One region of the Streptomyces sp. B1I3 genome, then DNA from elsewhere that is predicted to be linked to it. Evidence: riboswitches for the same ligand, from Rfam matches in the RefSeq annotation. Region 1 holds a riboswitch; each other region holds the start of a gene.

Region 1 (4,955 bases):
CCCGACGAGCGGGTCCTGAAGGGTCGTGTCCACAGAGCGAGTCTACGAGCCGCCACGGACACCGCGGACGGCCCCGGTCGGGCCCGGGACCGTTCCGCAGCCAATCCGTGACAGGGACATGTAGGTGTGCGTGTGACGGCGACGCGGGGCCGCGGGCTCCGCCGCCCGGCGACGGCGTCAGAAGGCCGGGCGCTCCGGGTCCAGCACCGCCCTGCCCTCCGAGGGCGAGGACGCCTCGGCGAAGTGGCGGCGCGGGATGCGGCCGGCCCGGTGGGCCAGGCGCCCGCCTTCCACCGCGTGCCGCATCGCAGCGGCCATGAGCTCCGGCTCCTGCGCCCGGGTGACCGCCGAGGCGAGCATCACGGCGGAGCACCCCAGTTCCATCGCCAGAGCCACGTCCGAGGCGGTCCCCGCACCCGCGTCCAGGATCACCGGGACCTCGGCCCGCTCGACGATCAGCTGGAAGTTGTGCGGGTTGCGGATGCCCAGACCGGAGCCGATGGGGGAGCCGAGCGGCATGATCGCCGCGCACCCCACGTCCTGGAGCTTCCCGGCCAGGACCGGGTCGTCGTTCGTGTAGGGCAGCACGGTGAAGCCGTCGTCGACCAGGGTCTCGGCGGCGTCCAGCAGCTCGATCGGGTCCGGCAGCAGGGTCCGCTCGTCGGCCACGACCTCCAGCTTGATCCAGTCGGTCCCCAGCGCCTCCCGGGCCAGCCGGGCTGTCAGCACCGCCTCGCCCGCGGTGTAGCAGCCGGCGGTGTTCGGCAGGACCTGGACGGAGAGCCGTTCCAGGACGGAGAGCACCGAGCCCTGCACCGTCGGATCGAGCCGGCGCATCGCGACGGTGGTCAGTTCGGTGCCCGACGCGACGAGGGAGCGCTCCAGTACGTCCAGGCTGGGCGCCCCGCCCGTCCCCATGATCAGCCGGGACGAGAACGTGGCGGAACCGAGGGTGAACAGATCGTCGGACATGGTCAGCCTCCCTGGACCGCGGTGAGGACCTCGACACGGTCGCCGTCGGCCAGCACGGTGGCGGACCACTCACCGCGCGGGACGACGGCCTCGTTGAGCGCCGCGGCGACCCCGGAGCGCGCCCCGGTCAGGCCCGCGACCAGGGAGTCCAGAGCGGTACCCGCCGCGACACTGCGCGCCCGCCCGTTGACGGACACGGAGACGTTGACGGACCCGGGGACGGGCGCCGGAGGGGATGCGGGCGCCGCAGCGGACGCGGGCGCCGGCTCGGCTGCGGGCGCGGAGGCGCCCGTGGGCGCGGACTCGGTCATGCGGGCTGCTCCTGGGAGACGGGGGCACGGACTGCGTCGTGGGAAGGTGCGGCGGGGGGCCGGCCGAAACGGTGTGACGCGAAGGGGCGCGCCACCTCCGGCAGCTCGCCGGTGGCCAGTACGTGGCCCATCACGTCGCCGGTGACGGGCGTCAGCAGCACCCCGTTGCGGTGGTGCCCGGTCGCCAGGTGCAGGCCGGGCAGTGCGGTCGGGCCCAGCAGCGGGGCGTTGTCCGGGGAGGCGGGGCGCAGTCCGGCGCGGGTCTCCGTCAGCGGCAGCTCGGTGATCCCGGGCACCAGTTCGTGGGCGTCGCGGAGCAGTTCGTAGACGCCGCCCGCGGTGACGGTGGTGTCCCAGCCCTGCTCCTCACTGGTGGCGCCGACGACCAGCTCGCCGTCGGCACGCGGCACCAGGTAGACGTGGCTGCCGCGCACGACGGCCCGTACCGTACGGCTGAGGAAGGGGGCGTACGCGCGCGGCACCGTCAGGCGCAGCACCTGCCCCTTGACCGGGCGGACCGGCGGCACGACGGCCTCCGGCAGCCCTTCGAGCCGGCCGCTGAGACTGCCGCCGGCCAGTACGACCTGTCCGGCCCCCAGCTCCGTGCCGTCGGCGAGCACCCCACCGGCCGCGCGCCCGTTCACGACGGACAGCCGCCGGACCCAGGCCCGGTGGAAGACCACCCCGGCCCGCTCGCATGCGGTGACCAGCGCCGAGGCCAGCCGTCTGGGGTCCACCTGGTGATCGCCGTCCGCCCTCAGCCCGCCGCGCACGCCGGGGGCGAGCATCGGCTCCAGGCGGCGGCACTCGCGGCCGCTGAGCCACTCGGACTGCAGGCCCGAGCGCTGCTGCAGGGCGTGGAGCTCCCGCAGATGGGCCCGGTCGTCCGCGTCCAGCGCGACGGACAGGGTGCCGCAGGCGCGGAAGCCGGTCCGCTGCCCGCTCGCCTCCTCCAATTCGGCGACGAACGCCGGATAGCGGGCGGCCGAGGCCACGTTGAGGCCGAGCAACGTCTGCTCGCCGTAGTGGAGTTCGGTGACGGCGGCGAGCATGCCCGCGGCGACCTGGGCCGCCCCGCCGCCGGGTTCGGGATCGGCCAGCGTCGTACGCAGGCCGCGCTGGGCCGACCGCCAGGCGGTCACCAGCCCGATGATGCCTCCCCCGACGACCAGGACGTCGGATCGGTTTCCGGAGATACGCATGGGCGTCCAGCCCCTCCCTTCGCCGGCATGACCCGGATCAGGTTCGTACGGTCGGAGGCCGGTCAGCCTCCCTCTCAGCCCGGTGCGTCCGGGCTCCCGCGAGTGTTCTACGGTGGCCAGCCTAAACCCCGCCGTCCACAGCCAGTAAGGGGAACAGCAACCGTGGCCCGTTCACTCGACGGACTCGTCCTCTCGCCCGTGGCCGACCAGGCCCCCGGTCAGGTCGGCACCCGGACCCGCTTCACGTACCACGAGCAGGACGGCCGCATATGGGCCGAGTACGAGGGCGGTGACGTCGTCCGGGGCCACCTCGTGGGCACCCGTGACGCGGACGTGCTGGATTTCCGGTACGTCCAGCTGAAGCAGGACGGCACGACCTCCGGCGGCCACTGCGTCTCGACCGTCACGGACCTCCCCGACGGCCGGGTGCGGCTGGACGAACGGTGGGCGTGGGAGTCCGAGGAGGGAAGCGGGACGAGCGTCGTGGAGGAGCTCGCTTCCTGAGCGATCGTCAGATGATTAGGGTGGACGGGTGAGCGAGCAGACATCGGACCGGGCAGCGGGAGAGCGGCCCCGGAACGTCGTGGTCGTGGGCGCGGGCATGGCCGGCGTGCAGACGGTCGTGGCCCTGCGGGAACGCGGGTTCACCGGCCCCGTCACCCTCATCGGCGCCGAACCGCACCAGCCCTACGACCGGCCGCCGTTGTCCAAGGCGGTCCTGCTCGGCACGGCCGAGGACTCCGCCTTCGACGTCGACTTCGAGGCACTGGACATCACCCTGCGCCTGGGACTCGACGTGACCGGCCTGCGCGCCGCGGCGCACGAGCTGGACACGCGGGACGGGCCTGTGCCCTACGACGTCCTGGTCATCGCCACCGGCGCCGAACCCGTCGGCCTGCCGGGCGCGGACGGTGTGCCAGGCGTCCACCTGCTGCGCACCCTCGACGATGCCGCACGGCTACGGCCCGTCCTGGAGCGGCAGCACGACGTCGTGGTCGTCGGCGCCGGCTGGATCGGGGCCGAATTCACCACCGCGGCCCGCGCCGCAGGGTGCGCGGTCACCGTGGTCGAAGCCGCCGGGCGTCCCCTCGCGGGCACCCTGCCCGCCGAGGTGGCGGAGCCGATGGCGGCCTGGTACGCCGAGAGCGGAGCCGAACTCCTCACCGGCACCCGCGTCGCCCGTGTCGAACCGGGCGCCGTCCACCTGACGGACGGCCAGACCGTCCCGGCCGGAGCGGTGGTCGTCGTCGGCATCGGCGCGCGGCCGGCCACCGGCTGGCTCGCCGGCTCCGGCATCGCGCTCGGCCCGGACGGCTCGGTCACCGCCGACGGCTCGCTGCGCACCTCGCTCCCCGATGTCCACGCGGTGGGCGACTGCGCCTCCTTCCCCTCGGCCCGCTACGGCGAGCGGCTGCTCGTCCACCACTGGGACAACGCCCTCCAGGGGCCCCGGACGGTCGCCGCCGTCATCGCGGACGGCCTCCCCCGGACGTACGACCCCGTGCCCTACTTCTGGTCCGAGCAGTTCGGCCGCTTCGTGCAGTACGCGGGCCACCACGCAGGAGCCGACACCCTGCTCCGGCGGGGAGATCCCGCCGACCCGGGCTGGACGGTCTGCTGGCTGCGGCAAGGGGTCCTGGTCGCGCTGCTGGCCGTCAGCAGGCCGCGCGACCTGGCCCAGGGGCGCAGGCTCATCGAGGCGGGGGCGCGCATGGATCCGGAACGCGTGGCTGACCCCTCCGTGCCCCTGAAGTCGGCGACGTCCTAGGTCCGGGGCGCCCCGGACGGGAGCCGGGCCGCCCGTCCGGGGCGCCCCGGACGGGCGGCCCGGCTACCGGCTGTCGGTCGGGGATGGCACGCTTGTCCTCGTGACCGAGATTGACGCAAAGACCGATGCTCTCGTCCCCGCCTGGCTCCACCTCCCCGACATCGCGGAAATGCTCGATGTCCAGGTGACGCGTGTGAGGCAGCTGGTCAGGGACGGCCAGCTCATCGCCGTACGCCGTGGTGAGAACCGGACGCTCCAGGTGCCAGCCGCCTTCATCGACGGCGACAAGGTGGTCAAGGGCCTCGCGGGGACCCTGACGCTCCTGCGGGACGACGGCTACAGCGACGAAGAGATGCTGGAGTGGCTCTTCACCCCCGACCCGACCCTGCCCGGAACCCCTGCGCAGGCCCTGAGCGAGAATCGCGGTACGGAGGTGAAGCGCCGCGCCCAGGCGCTCGCCGTCTGACCGGACGACCGTGAGCGGGATGCGGGCCGTGACCTACGGCCCGCATCCCGCTGTTTCCGGCGCGCCGGCACCGTGCCGGCGCCGCGATCCACCGATGTGACGGGGGAGAACCACCATGTCCACGCCTCGCGCGCACCTGTCCGACGCCCGGCTCTACCTGTGCACGGACGCCCGCAGGCGCCAGGGCGACCTGCCCGCCTTCCTCGACGCCGTCCTGTCCAGTGGTGTGGACATCG
Region 2 (4,955 bases), 1.9 Mb from region 1:
GATGGCTGTTTCTCTCCCCCTGGAGCAAGAAGAACGGTTGCTCGCTGCAGTCGAACAACTACGCTGTGAAGTCACCACACTCTTGCGCTCGTTCGTGTTCTCTATCAGTATCTGAAAAATCACTCCTTGTGATCCGCTATCGCGTGCACCACGATGGCGTCAATAGGGCCATGGGGGATCATTCCTGGCCAGATTCATCTACTGCGGGGTTGAACGATGCGCGAGTCGGTTCAAGCAGAGGTCATGATGAGCTTCCTCGTCTCCGAGGAGCTCGCATTCCGTATTCCGGTGGAGCTCCGGTACGAGGTGGGTGATCCGTACGCGATCCGGATGACCTTCCACCTGCCCGGCGACGCCCCCGTCACCTGGGCATTCGGACGTGAGCTGTTGCTCGACGGCCTCAACAGCCCCAGCGGCGACGGTGATGTGCACATCGCCCCGACGGAGCCGGAGGGTCTCTCGGATGTACACATCCGTCTTCAGGTCGGTGCGGACCGGGCGCTCTTCCGCGCCGGCACGGCACCTCTTGTGGCATTTCTCGACCGTACGGACAAGCTGGTCCCACTGGGGCAGGAGCACACGCTGGGGGACTTCGACGGCAACCTGGAGGAGGCGCTGGGCCGGATCCTCGCCAAGGAGCAGAACGCCGGCTGACCAGGGAAGGCTGCCCGGACGCCGGGCGACCGCGGACCACGGAGACACGGGGCGGTTGCCCGGCGCCTTCGGTCAGGCCTTGCGGCGCCGCCCCTTCCCGGTCCGTACGGCTGCGGGAGCTCCGGCTTCCGCGCCGAGCCCCGTGCGGTCCGCGGAGACCACCAGGGCCGCGAGCACCGTCGTCACCGGCACCGAGGCGACCAGACCGATCGACCCGACCAGGGTGCGGACGATCTCCTCGGCGACCAGTTCACTGTTGGCCACCGCCCCCACACTGCTCTGGGCGATCGAGAAGAGCAGCAGCAGGGGCAGCGCGGCGCCCGCGTAGGCGAGTACGAGCGTGTTGACGACCGACGCGATGTGGTCGCGCCCGATCCTGATGCCCGCGCGGTAGAGCCGGCGCACGCCCATGGTCGGATCCGCCTGGTTCAGCTCCCAGACCGCCGACGTCTGCGTGACGGTCACGTCGTCGAGCACACCCAGCGATCCGATGATCACCCCGGCCAGCAGCAACCCGCTCATGTCGATGTCCGGATACAGCCCGTGGATGAGGCCGGTGTTGTCATCCGTGTTGCCCGTCAGGCTCGCCCAGTCGATGAACGAGGAGCCCAGCAGCCCGATCAGCAGCAGCGAGATGAGCGTGCCGATGACGGCCACCGAGGTGCGGGCCGTGAGGCCGTGGCAGGTGTAGAGGGCGATCAGCATGATCGCGCTGGCGCCGATCACCGCGACGACCAGCGGATTGGACCCCTGCAGGATCGCCGGCAGGATGAACAGCGTCAGCACGGCGAACGAGACCGCGAGCGCGATCAGTGCCATGAGCCCGCGCAGCCTGCCCACGACGACCACCGCGAGCGCGAAGATACCGGCCAGCAGCGCCATCGGGAACGTACGGTCCACATCCGTCACCGAGTACTGCAGGTCATGGGGAGCGTCGGGGGCGTAGGCCACGACCACCCCCTGGCCCTCGTGGAGTTGCCGGGGCGCGTCGGGCTGGATGACCTCGACGAACGTGCGGCCCTCGTCCTTGCCGCTCATCACCTCGACCGTGGCCTTCTTGCACAACCCCGACTGTTCGGCGACCGCCTCGCGGCCCGACGGCGTGGACGTGTCTCCGGTCGGGGGCACCTGAGCGGCGTTGACGTCCGCGCAGTCGACCTTGTCGACCTTCACCACCCTGCCCTCCTGGGTCTGCCGGTCGAAACCGACGCCCGTGCGCTCGTGGGAGGGGGCGCCGCCGGGCCAGAACGCCACGAGACCGACGAGGACGGCGGTGGCGAAGGGGATCAGGACCGCGGCGATGACCTTGCGCAGATGCTTCGACACGGGGGCGGCAGGCCCGTGGCTGTGCGTGTGGGCATGCCCATGACTCTGCGTGCTGCCTGATGCGTGGCCGTGGGTTTCGGGGGCGCTTCCGGGAGACGTCACCCGGCGATCATCCCAAGAACGGGGGAGGCCCTCTGGCCAGCACGCCAGGAGGGAGGCTAGCGTGGAGGCACCTTTGCACACGCGGGAGCTCGGAGCACCGGGCTGAGAGGGCGCTGACCTCCGTATTTCGTTACGGGACACGCTGCGCCGACCGACGAACCTGTTACCGGGTAATGCCGGCGTAGGGAGTAGGTCTCATGACCACAGCGGACGCACGCACGCCTGCCTCGGCGCGGAACGCGCAGAACACCGAGGCCGGGAAGTCCATCGGCTGGCACAAGGGGTACGTCCAGGGCTCACGCCCGGACCTCCGGGTGCCTGTCCGTCAGGTGCACCTCACCAACGGCAAGGACGTGACGCTCTACGACACGTCCGGGCCCTACACCGACCCCACCACCGAAACCGATGTCCGGCGCGGGCTCGCGCCTCTGCGGGAGAACTGGATCATCGCCCGCGGCGACACCGAGGAGTACGCGGGCCGCCCCACGCGTCCCGAGGACGACGGGCTCAAGCACACGTCCCCGCGAGGTGGGCTCCGCAACCTCGACGCGGTCTTCCCCGGACGTCCCCGCCAGCCGCGCCGCGGCCGGGACGGCCGGCCGGTCACCCAGCTCGCGTACGCCCGCCGGGGTGACATCACCCCGGAGATGGAGTACGTCGCGATCCGGGAGAACGTCGCACCCGAGGTCGTGCGCGAGGAGATCGCGGCGGGCCGGGCCGTGCTGCCGGCCAACGTCAACCATCCCGAGATCGAACCGATGATCATCGGCAAGCGGTTCCTGGTGAAGGTCAACGCCAACATCGGGAACAGCGCGGTCACCTCCTCCATCGAGGAGGAGGTGGACAAGATGACCTGGGCCACCAAGTGGGGCGCCGACACGGTCATGGACCTCTCCACGGGGCGCAACATCCACACCACCCGCGAGTGGGTCCTGCGCAACTCCCCCGTGCCGATCGGCACCGTACCGCTCTACCAGGCCCTCGAGAAGGTCGACGGCCGGGCCGAGGAGCTGACGTGGGAGATCTACAAGGACACCGTCGTCGAGCAGGCCGAGCAGGGCGTCGACTACATGACGGTGCACGCCGGGGTCCGGCTGCCGTACGTCCCCCTGACGGCCCGTCGCAAGACCGGCATCGTCTCCCGAGGGGGCTCGATCATGGCGGCCTGGTGCCTCGCCCACCACAAGGAGTCCTTCCTGTACGAGCACTTCGAGGAGCTCTGCGAGATCCTCGCGGCCTACGACGTGACGTACTCGCTCGGTGACGGGCTCCGGCCCGGGTCCATCGCGGATGCCAACGACGAGGCGCAGTTCGCCGAACTCCGCACGCTCGGTGAACTCAACTCCGTGGCCAAGCGCTTCGGTGTCCAGACGATGATCGAAGGCCCGGGCCACGTCCCGATGCACAAGATCAAGGAGAACATCGACCTCCAGCAGGAGATCTGCGAGGAGGCGCCGTTCTACACGCTGGGCCCGCTGACCACCGACGTCGCACCCGCGTACGACCACATCACGTCGGGCATCGGGGCGGCGATGATCGCCTGGTGGGGGACGGCGATGCTCTGCTACGTCACCCCGAAGGAGCACCTGGGGCTGCCCAACCGTGACGACGTGAAGACGGGCGTCATCACGTACAAGATCGCCGCGCATGCGGCTGACCTCGCCAAGGGGCACCCGGGAGCCCAGGAGTGGGACGACGCGCTGTCGGACGCCCGGTTCGAGTTCCGGTGGGAGGACCAGTTCAACCTGGCCCTCGACCCGGACACGGCACGGGAGTTCCACGACGAGACGCTGCCCGCCGAGCCGGCCAAGACGGCACACTTCTGCTCGATGTGCGGCCCGAAGTTCTGCTCGATGAAGATCTCGCACGACATCCGGCGTGACCACGGGGTGGGACAGGAGGAGATCGAGGCCGGCATGGCCGCGAAGTCCGAGGAGTTCGCAGCCGCCGGCAACAGGGTCTACCTGCCGATCGCGGACTGAACCACGCGTGTGCCCGGCGGTGTTCGGCCGGTGGGCGCGTCTTTCGACCTGCGGCGCTGCCCGGGGCCACGATCGGCTCCGGGCAGCGCCGCTGCCGTTCCCCCTCGTCGGAGTCGTTGACCGGACGGTTGCCGAAGTGTCCCGTCCCTGGCCGACTTCTGTCTCCGGCTCCCGCTCCGGAGGCCCTGCGGCGGCCCTTCGGCGACGGATTGGACACGGTATAGCGGCAGGTGGATGTACGTTCTCGCAGGGAGCCAAAGGCTGTTGACCGCATCCTTATCTGTGCTTTATGTTCCGCTGTGCTTGGCCGAAAGTGTGTGCGTCCCGACCGGGGGCGCCAGGGGAGGGAAGCACAGTGAACTGGTACCTGAACGTACTCAAGAACTACGCGGGATTCAGCGGGCGTGCGCGCCGCAAGGAGTACTGGATGTTCGTACTCTTCAACTTCATCGTGGCCGTGGTGCTGGTCGCCATCGGCGCGGCCCTCAAGACCCAGATCCCGTACATCATCTACATCGTCGCGGTGCTGATCCCGATGCTCGCCGTGGTCGTCCGCCGTCTGCACGACACCGGCCGGTCCGGCTGGTGGTTCCTGATCACGTTCGTCCCCCTCGTGGGCGGCATCATCCTGCTCGTCTTCATGTGCACCGAGGGTGCCCGTGGGACGAACGAGTACGGCGCCGACCCGAAGCTGGCTCCGCAGGCGATCTGATGGCGTGCTCCGACAGGGGCGCGCCGAGCAGTGACGGGAGGCCGGGCCGGCAGCGAGCCGCCCGGCCTCTGCCGTGCCGGGAGACGGGCGCGAGACGGCGGGGCGCGGGCGGCGCGGGCCGCACGGCGGGTAGGGCGGGCCGGATCACTCCGGCTGGTGCTCGGGACCGCCGAAGTCCG
Region 3 (4,955 bases), 3.5 Mb from region 1:
CTGCCTACGATGTGCACGGCGCCCAGCAGACTCGGCCCATGCCCATCGTGCCGGACGTTCCCGACGCAGGTAGAGACGCTGACGACCGCGATGACCGGAGCAGGGACGCCGCGCGCGTCAGCGGCCCCCTGTTCCGTGACGAGAAGCCGCAGGTGCCCATGTCCAGCCCCTCGCAGCCGCCCCCGCCGCCCAAGAAGCGTGCGGGGCGTGATCTGCGGGCCGCCATAGGGGTCGGCGTGGGACTCGGCGCGGTCGTCGCCGGCTCGTTGTTCATCGTGAAGGCCGTGTTCGTCGGCGTGGTCGTGCTGGCGGTGGTGGTCGGTCTGTGGGAACTCACCTCCCGTCTCAAGGAGCGCAAGGGGATCAACGCACCCCTCGTGCCGCTCGCCGTCGGCGGTGCCGCCATGGTGGTCGCCGGCTACGTGCGGGAAGCGGAGGGCGCCTGGGTCGCCATGGCGCTCACGGCGCTCGCGGTGCTCGTCTGGCGGATGACGGAGCCGCCCGAGGGTTATCTCAAAGACGTCACGGCCGGTGTCTTCGCCGTGTTCTACGTGCCGTTCCTGGCCACGTTCGTCGCCATGATGCTCACCGCCGACGACGGTTCGTGGCGGGTGCTGACCTTCCTGCTGCTCACCGTGGTCAGCGACACGGGCGCGTACGCGGTCGGCTGGCGCTTCGGCACGCACAAGCTCGCCCCGCGCATCAGCCCGGGGAAGACCCGTGAGGGTCTGCTCGGGGCCGTCACCTTCGCCATGGTCGCCGGCGCGCTGTGCATGCAGTTCCTCATCGACGACGGCCGCTGGTGGCAGGGGCTGCTGCTGGGCCTCGCCGTCGCCGCCAGCGCCACCCTCGGCGACCTGGGCGAGTCCATGATCAAGCGGGATCTCGGCATCAAGGACATGGGAACGCTGCTGCCCGGTCACGGCGGCATCATGGACCGCCTCGACTCTCTGCTGCCGACCGCGCCGGTCGTCTGGCTGCTGCTGGTCCTGTTCGTCGGATCCGGCTGAGCCGGGCGGCGGCTTCCCGCGTCGCGCAGTAACGGGTGGGGCCCGGCGTCCGGTGGACGCCGGGCCCCACCCGTCTTCGTTCCCCCCGGCGCCTGGGAGACGTTTCGTTCCCCCCGGCGCCTGGGAGACGTGCAGCCCGTCCTGCGGAGCCGTAGGGGACGAGTCGTCGAGGGGCCGTGTCCTGGCGCCTCGACGCGGGGAGCTCACCGCCGGGCCCCGGAGCACCACCCGCGCCTGCGGTCGCCCCGCCGGACGAGGGCTGACAGGCGTTCGCCGGCGCGGGGGCGGGGTGCGGGGTCCACCGTGCGATCGGTCACGCTCCTCGCGCGCACGTGGGCCGTCCCTGGGCCGTGGAACACCGCCGGCCACGGCCGACGTCGACCGTGCGCGCCCCCGGAATCCCGCCCGGCCCCTCGGTGGACCTGAGCGTTCCGGCTCGTCTGCGACACTGGAAGAACCATGCCTAAGCCCGGAGAACTCACTTTCGTCGCGCCCCGCGGAGCCAAGAGGCCGCCGCGGCATCTCGCCGACCTCACGCCCGACGAGCGCAAGGAAGCAGTCGCCGCGATCGGCGAGAAGCCCTTCCGCGCCAAGCAACTGTCGCAGCACTACTTCGCGCGGTACGCGCACGACCCGGCCGAGTGGACCAACATCCCGGCCGGATCGCGCGACAAGCTCGCCGAGGCGATGTTCCCCGACCTGATGTCCGTGGTGCGTCACATCAGCTGTGACGACGACACCACCCGCAAGACGCTCTGGAAGCTGCATGACGGGACGCTCGTCGAGTCCGTCCTCATGCGCTATCCGGACCGGGTGACCATGTGCATCTCGTCGCAGGCCGGATGCGGGATGAACTGCCCGTTCTGCGCCACCGGCCAGGCCGGCCTGGACCGCAACCTCTCGACCGCCGAGATCGTGCACCAGATCGTCGACGGGATGCGGGCGCTGCGCGACGGTGAGGTACCGGGCGGGCCGGCGCGGCTGTCCAACATCGTCTTCATGGGCATGGGCGAGCCCCTGGCGAACTACAACCGGGTGGTCGGATCGATTCGCCGGCTGACGGACCCGGAGCCGGACGGCCTCGGGCTCTCCCAGCGGGGGATCACCGTCTCCACGGTGGGTCTGGTGCCGGCCATGCTCCGCTTCGCCGACGAGGGCTTCAAGTGCCGCCTCGCCGTCTCCCTGCACGCCCCGGACGACGAGCTGCGCGACACGCTCGTCCCCGTGAACACGCGGTGGAAGGTCCGGGAGGTCCTGGACGCGGCCTGGGAGTACGCGGAGAAGTCCGGCCGCCGCATCTCCATCGAGTACGCCCTGATCCGCGACATCAACGACCAGGCCTGGCGGGGCGACCGGCTCGGCCGGCTGCTCAAGGGCAAGCGGGTGCACGTCAACCTGATCCCGCTCAACCCGACGCCGGGCTCCAAGTGGACCGCCTCGCGGCCCGAGGACGAGAAGGCGTTCGTGGAGGCCATCGCGGCCCACGGTGTGCCGGTCACGGTCCGGGACACCCGCGGCCAGGAGATCGACGGGGCCTGCGGGCAGCTGGCGGCCGCCGAGCGCTGAGGCAGGTCCGGCGGGCGGCGTGATCCGGCCGGAGGGGCATGATCCGGCCGGTGTAGCCTGGTGCGGAAATCAACTTCATATTCCGACAGGGGAGCGCCACAGCGCTGAGAGTGCGGCACCGAGGACAGGTCGGCCGCAGACCCTCTGAACCTCGCCCGGGTCATTCCGGGTAGGAAGTTCGGACCTTACTCAAGCTGTTGCGCCCTGCCCGCTCACGGAGCGGGCAGGGCCGCGTCTCTTCCTGGTCATCTCCAGGAGGAATCACATGAACACCACCACGAAGTACGCGGCGACGGCTCTCGCCGCCGCCCTCGGGGTCACCGTGCTCGCGGGCTGCGGGGACTCCGACGACAAGGCTTCCGGTGGCTCGGGGGCCGGCTCGAAGACCGTCACCCTCGTCAGCCACGACTCGTTCAACGCGTCGGACGCCGTCCTGAAGGCGTTCACGAAGGAGACCGGCTACACGGTCAAGGTACTCAAGAGCGGTGATGCCGGAGCGGCGCTCAACCAGGAGATCCTCACCAAGGGCTCTCCCCGGGGCGACGTGTTCTTCGGCGCCGACAACACGCTGCTCTCCCGCGCTCTGGACAACGGCCTGTTCACGCCGTACGCGGCGAAGGGCCTCGACCGCGTCGCCGCCGACACCCAGCTCGACGCGGAGAAGCACCGGGTCACGCCCGTCGACACCGGCGACATCTGCGTCAACTACGACAAGAAGTACTTCGCCGACAAGAAGCTCGACCCGCCGAACTCCTTCGACGACCTGCTGAAGCCCGCGTACAAGAACCTCCTCGTCACCGAGAACGCCGCGACCTCGTCGCCCGGCCTCGGCTTCCTCCTCGGCACCGTCGCCACCCACGGCGAGAACGGCTACCAGGACTACTGGAAGAAGCTGAAGAACAACGGCGTCAAGGTCGTCGAGGGCTGGGAGCAGGCGTACAACGAGGAATTCTCCGGATCCGCCGGCGGGAAGAAGGCGAAGGCGGACCGGCCGCTCGTCGTCTCCTACGCCTCCAGCCCGCCGGTCGAGGTGCTCTACGCCGACCCGCAGCCCACCGAGGCCCCGACCGGCGTCGCCACCGGCACCTGCTTCCGCCAGATCGAGTTCGCCGGTCTGCTGGACGGCGCGAAGAACGAGGCGGGCGGCAAGGCGCTGCTGGACTTCCTGATCAGCAAGCGGTTCCAGGAGGACATGCCGCTCAACATGTTCGTCAACCCGGTGGTGAAGGACGCGAAGCTGCCGGAGCTCTTCACGAAGTTCGGTGCCACCGTCGACAAGCCGGCGACCGTGGCACCGGACGACATCGCCGAGAACCGTGAGCAGTGGGTCCGGTCGTGGTCCTCGCTCGTCGTGAAGTAACCCCCCGCCCCGCCCGCCGGGGTGACGCGCGGGGGAGCGCGGTGCGGTTCGGCCTGATGGCCGTGCCCGCCGTGTTCTTCGCGCTGTTCTTCGCCTACCCGGTCGTCGCGATCGTCGGCCGGGGGCTGAAGGCGGACGGCGCCTGGCAGTTCGGCCGCGTCGGCGAGGTGCTGAGCCGGCCGGACATCCTCGACGTCCTGCGGTTCACCACCTGGCAGGCCCTCGCCTCGACGGCGCTGACCCTCCTGATCGCGCTGCCGGGAGCCTACGTCTTCGCCCGCTTCGACTTCCCCGGCAAGCAGCTGCTGCGGGCCGTGGTGACCGTGCCGTTCGTCCTGCCGACCGTCGTCGTGGGCACGGCGTTCCTGGCACTGCTGGGGCGCGGCGGATTCCTCGACGAGCTGTGGGGCATCCGGCTCGACACCACCGTCTGGGCGATCCTGCTCGCCCACGTGTTCTTCAACTACGCGGTCGTCGTCCGCACCGTGGGCGGTCTGTGGTCGCAGCTGGACCCCCGCCAGGAGGAGGCCGCACGGGTCCTCGGTGCCGGACGCCTCGCCGCCTGGCGGCGGGTGACGCTGCCCGCGCTGGCCCCGGCGGTGGCCGCCGCCGCCCTGATGGTCTTCCTCTTCACCTTCACCTCCTTCGGGATCGTCCAGATCCTCGGTGGCCCGGCCTACTCCACGCTGGAGGTGGAGATCTACCGGCAGACGGCGCAGCTGCTCGACCTGCCGACGGCAGCCGTGCTGACCCTGGTGCAGTTCGCGGCCGTGGGCGGCGTCCTCGCCCTGCACGCGTGGACCGTGCGGCGCAGGGAGACGGTGCTGAAACTGGTCGATCCGGCGACCACCGCCCGGCCGCCACGCGGGGCAGGGCAGCGGGCGCTGCTCGGCGGTGTGCTGCTGACCGTGCTGCTGCTCATCCTGCTGCCGCTCGGAGTGCTGGTGGAACGCTCCCTGGACACGTCCGGCGGCTACGGGCTCGGCTTCTACCGGGCGCTGCAGTCCGCCGAGGCCAGC

Evidence for each region. Region 1 has a riboswitch for thiamine pyrophosphate ahead of thiO (glycine oxidase ThiO). Riboswitches for the same ligand answer to the same signal wherever they lie in the genome.
Region 2: it holds a riboswitch for thiamine pyrophosphate, as region 1 does, so the genes downstream of both, thiC (phosphomethylpyrimidine synthase ThiC) here and thiO (glycine oxidase ThiO) in region 1, are expected to answer to the same signal.
Region 3: it holds a riboswitch for thiamine pyrophosphate, as region 1 does, so the genes downstream of both, QFZ58_RS10875 (thiamine ABC transporter substrate binding subunit) here and thiO (glycine oxidase ThiO) in region 1, are expected to answer to the same signal.

Annotation. Positions count from the first base shown of each region.
Region 1 is NZ_JAUSYD010000001.1:5,879,265-5,884,219, forward strand. It holds gene pknB (Stk1 family PASTA domain-containing Ser/Thr kinase) at 1-33, opposite strand, end outside; gene QFZ58_RS26720 (thiazole synthase) at 178-972, opposite strand; gene thiS (sulfur carrier protein ThiS) at 975-1,169, opposite strand; gene thiO (glycine oxidase ThiO) at 1,280-2,485, opposite strand; TPP riboswitch at 2,483-2,595, opposite strand; gene QFZ58_RS26735 (hypothetical protein) at 2,648-2,989, shown strand; gene QFZ58_RS26740 (NAD(P)/FAD-dependent oxidoreductase) at 3,018-4,253, shown strand; gene QFZ58_RS26745 (Rv2175c family DNA-binding protein) at 4,354-4,719, shown strand; gene thiE (thiamine phosphate synthase) at 4,835-4,955, shown strand, end outside.
Region 2 is NZ_JAUSYD010000001.1:3,989,420-3,994,374, reverse strand. It holds gene QFZ58_RS18365 (IclR family transcriptional regulator) at 1-115, shown strand, start outside; gene QFZ58_RS18360 (SsgA family sporulation/cell division regulator) at 217-654, shown strand; gene QFZ58_RS18355 (YibE/F family protein) at 727-2,082, opposite strand; TPP riboswitch at 2,154-2,287, shown strand; gene thiC (phosphomethylpyrimidine synthase ThiC) at 2,280-4,064, shown strand; gene QFZ58_RS18345 (DUF805 domain-containing protein) at 4,420-4,776, shown strand; gene QFZ58_RS18340 (hypothetical protein) at 4,921-4,955, opposite strand, start outside.
Region 3 is NZ_JAUSYD010000001.1:2,411,243-2,416,197, reverse strand. It holds gene QFZ58_RS10885 (phosphatidate cytidylyltransferase) at 1-1,010, shown strand, start outside; gene rlmN (23S rRNA (adenine(2503)-C(2))-methyltransferase RlmN) at 1,470-2,576, shown strand; TPP riboswitch at 2,654-2,770, shown strand; gene QFZ58_RS10875 (thiamine ABC transporter substrate binding subunit) at 2,842-3,936, shown strand; gene QFZ58_RS10870 (iron ABC transporter permease) at 3,993-4,955, shown strand, end outside.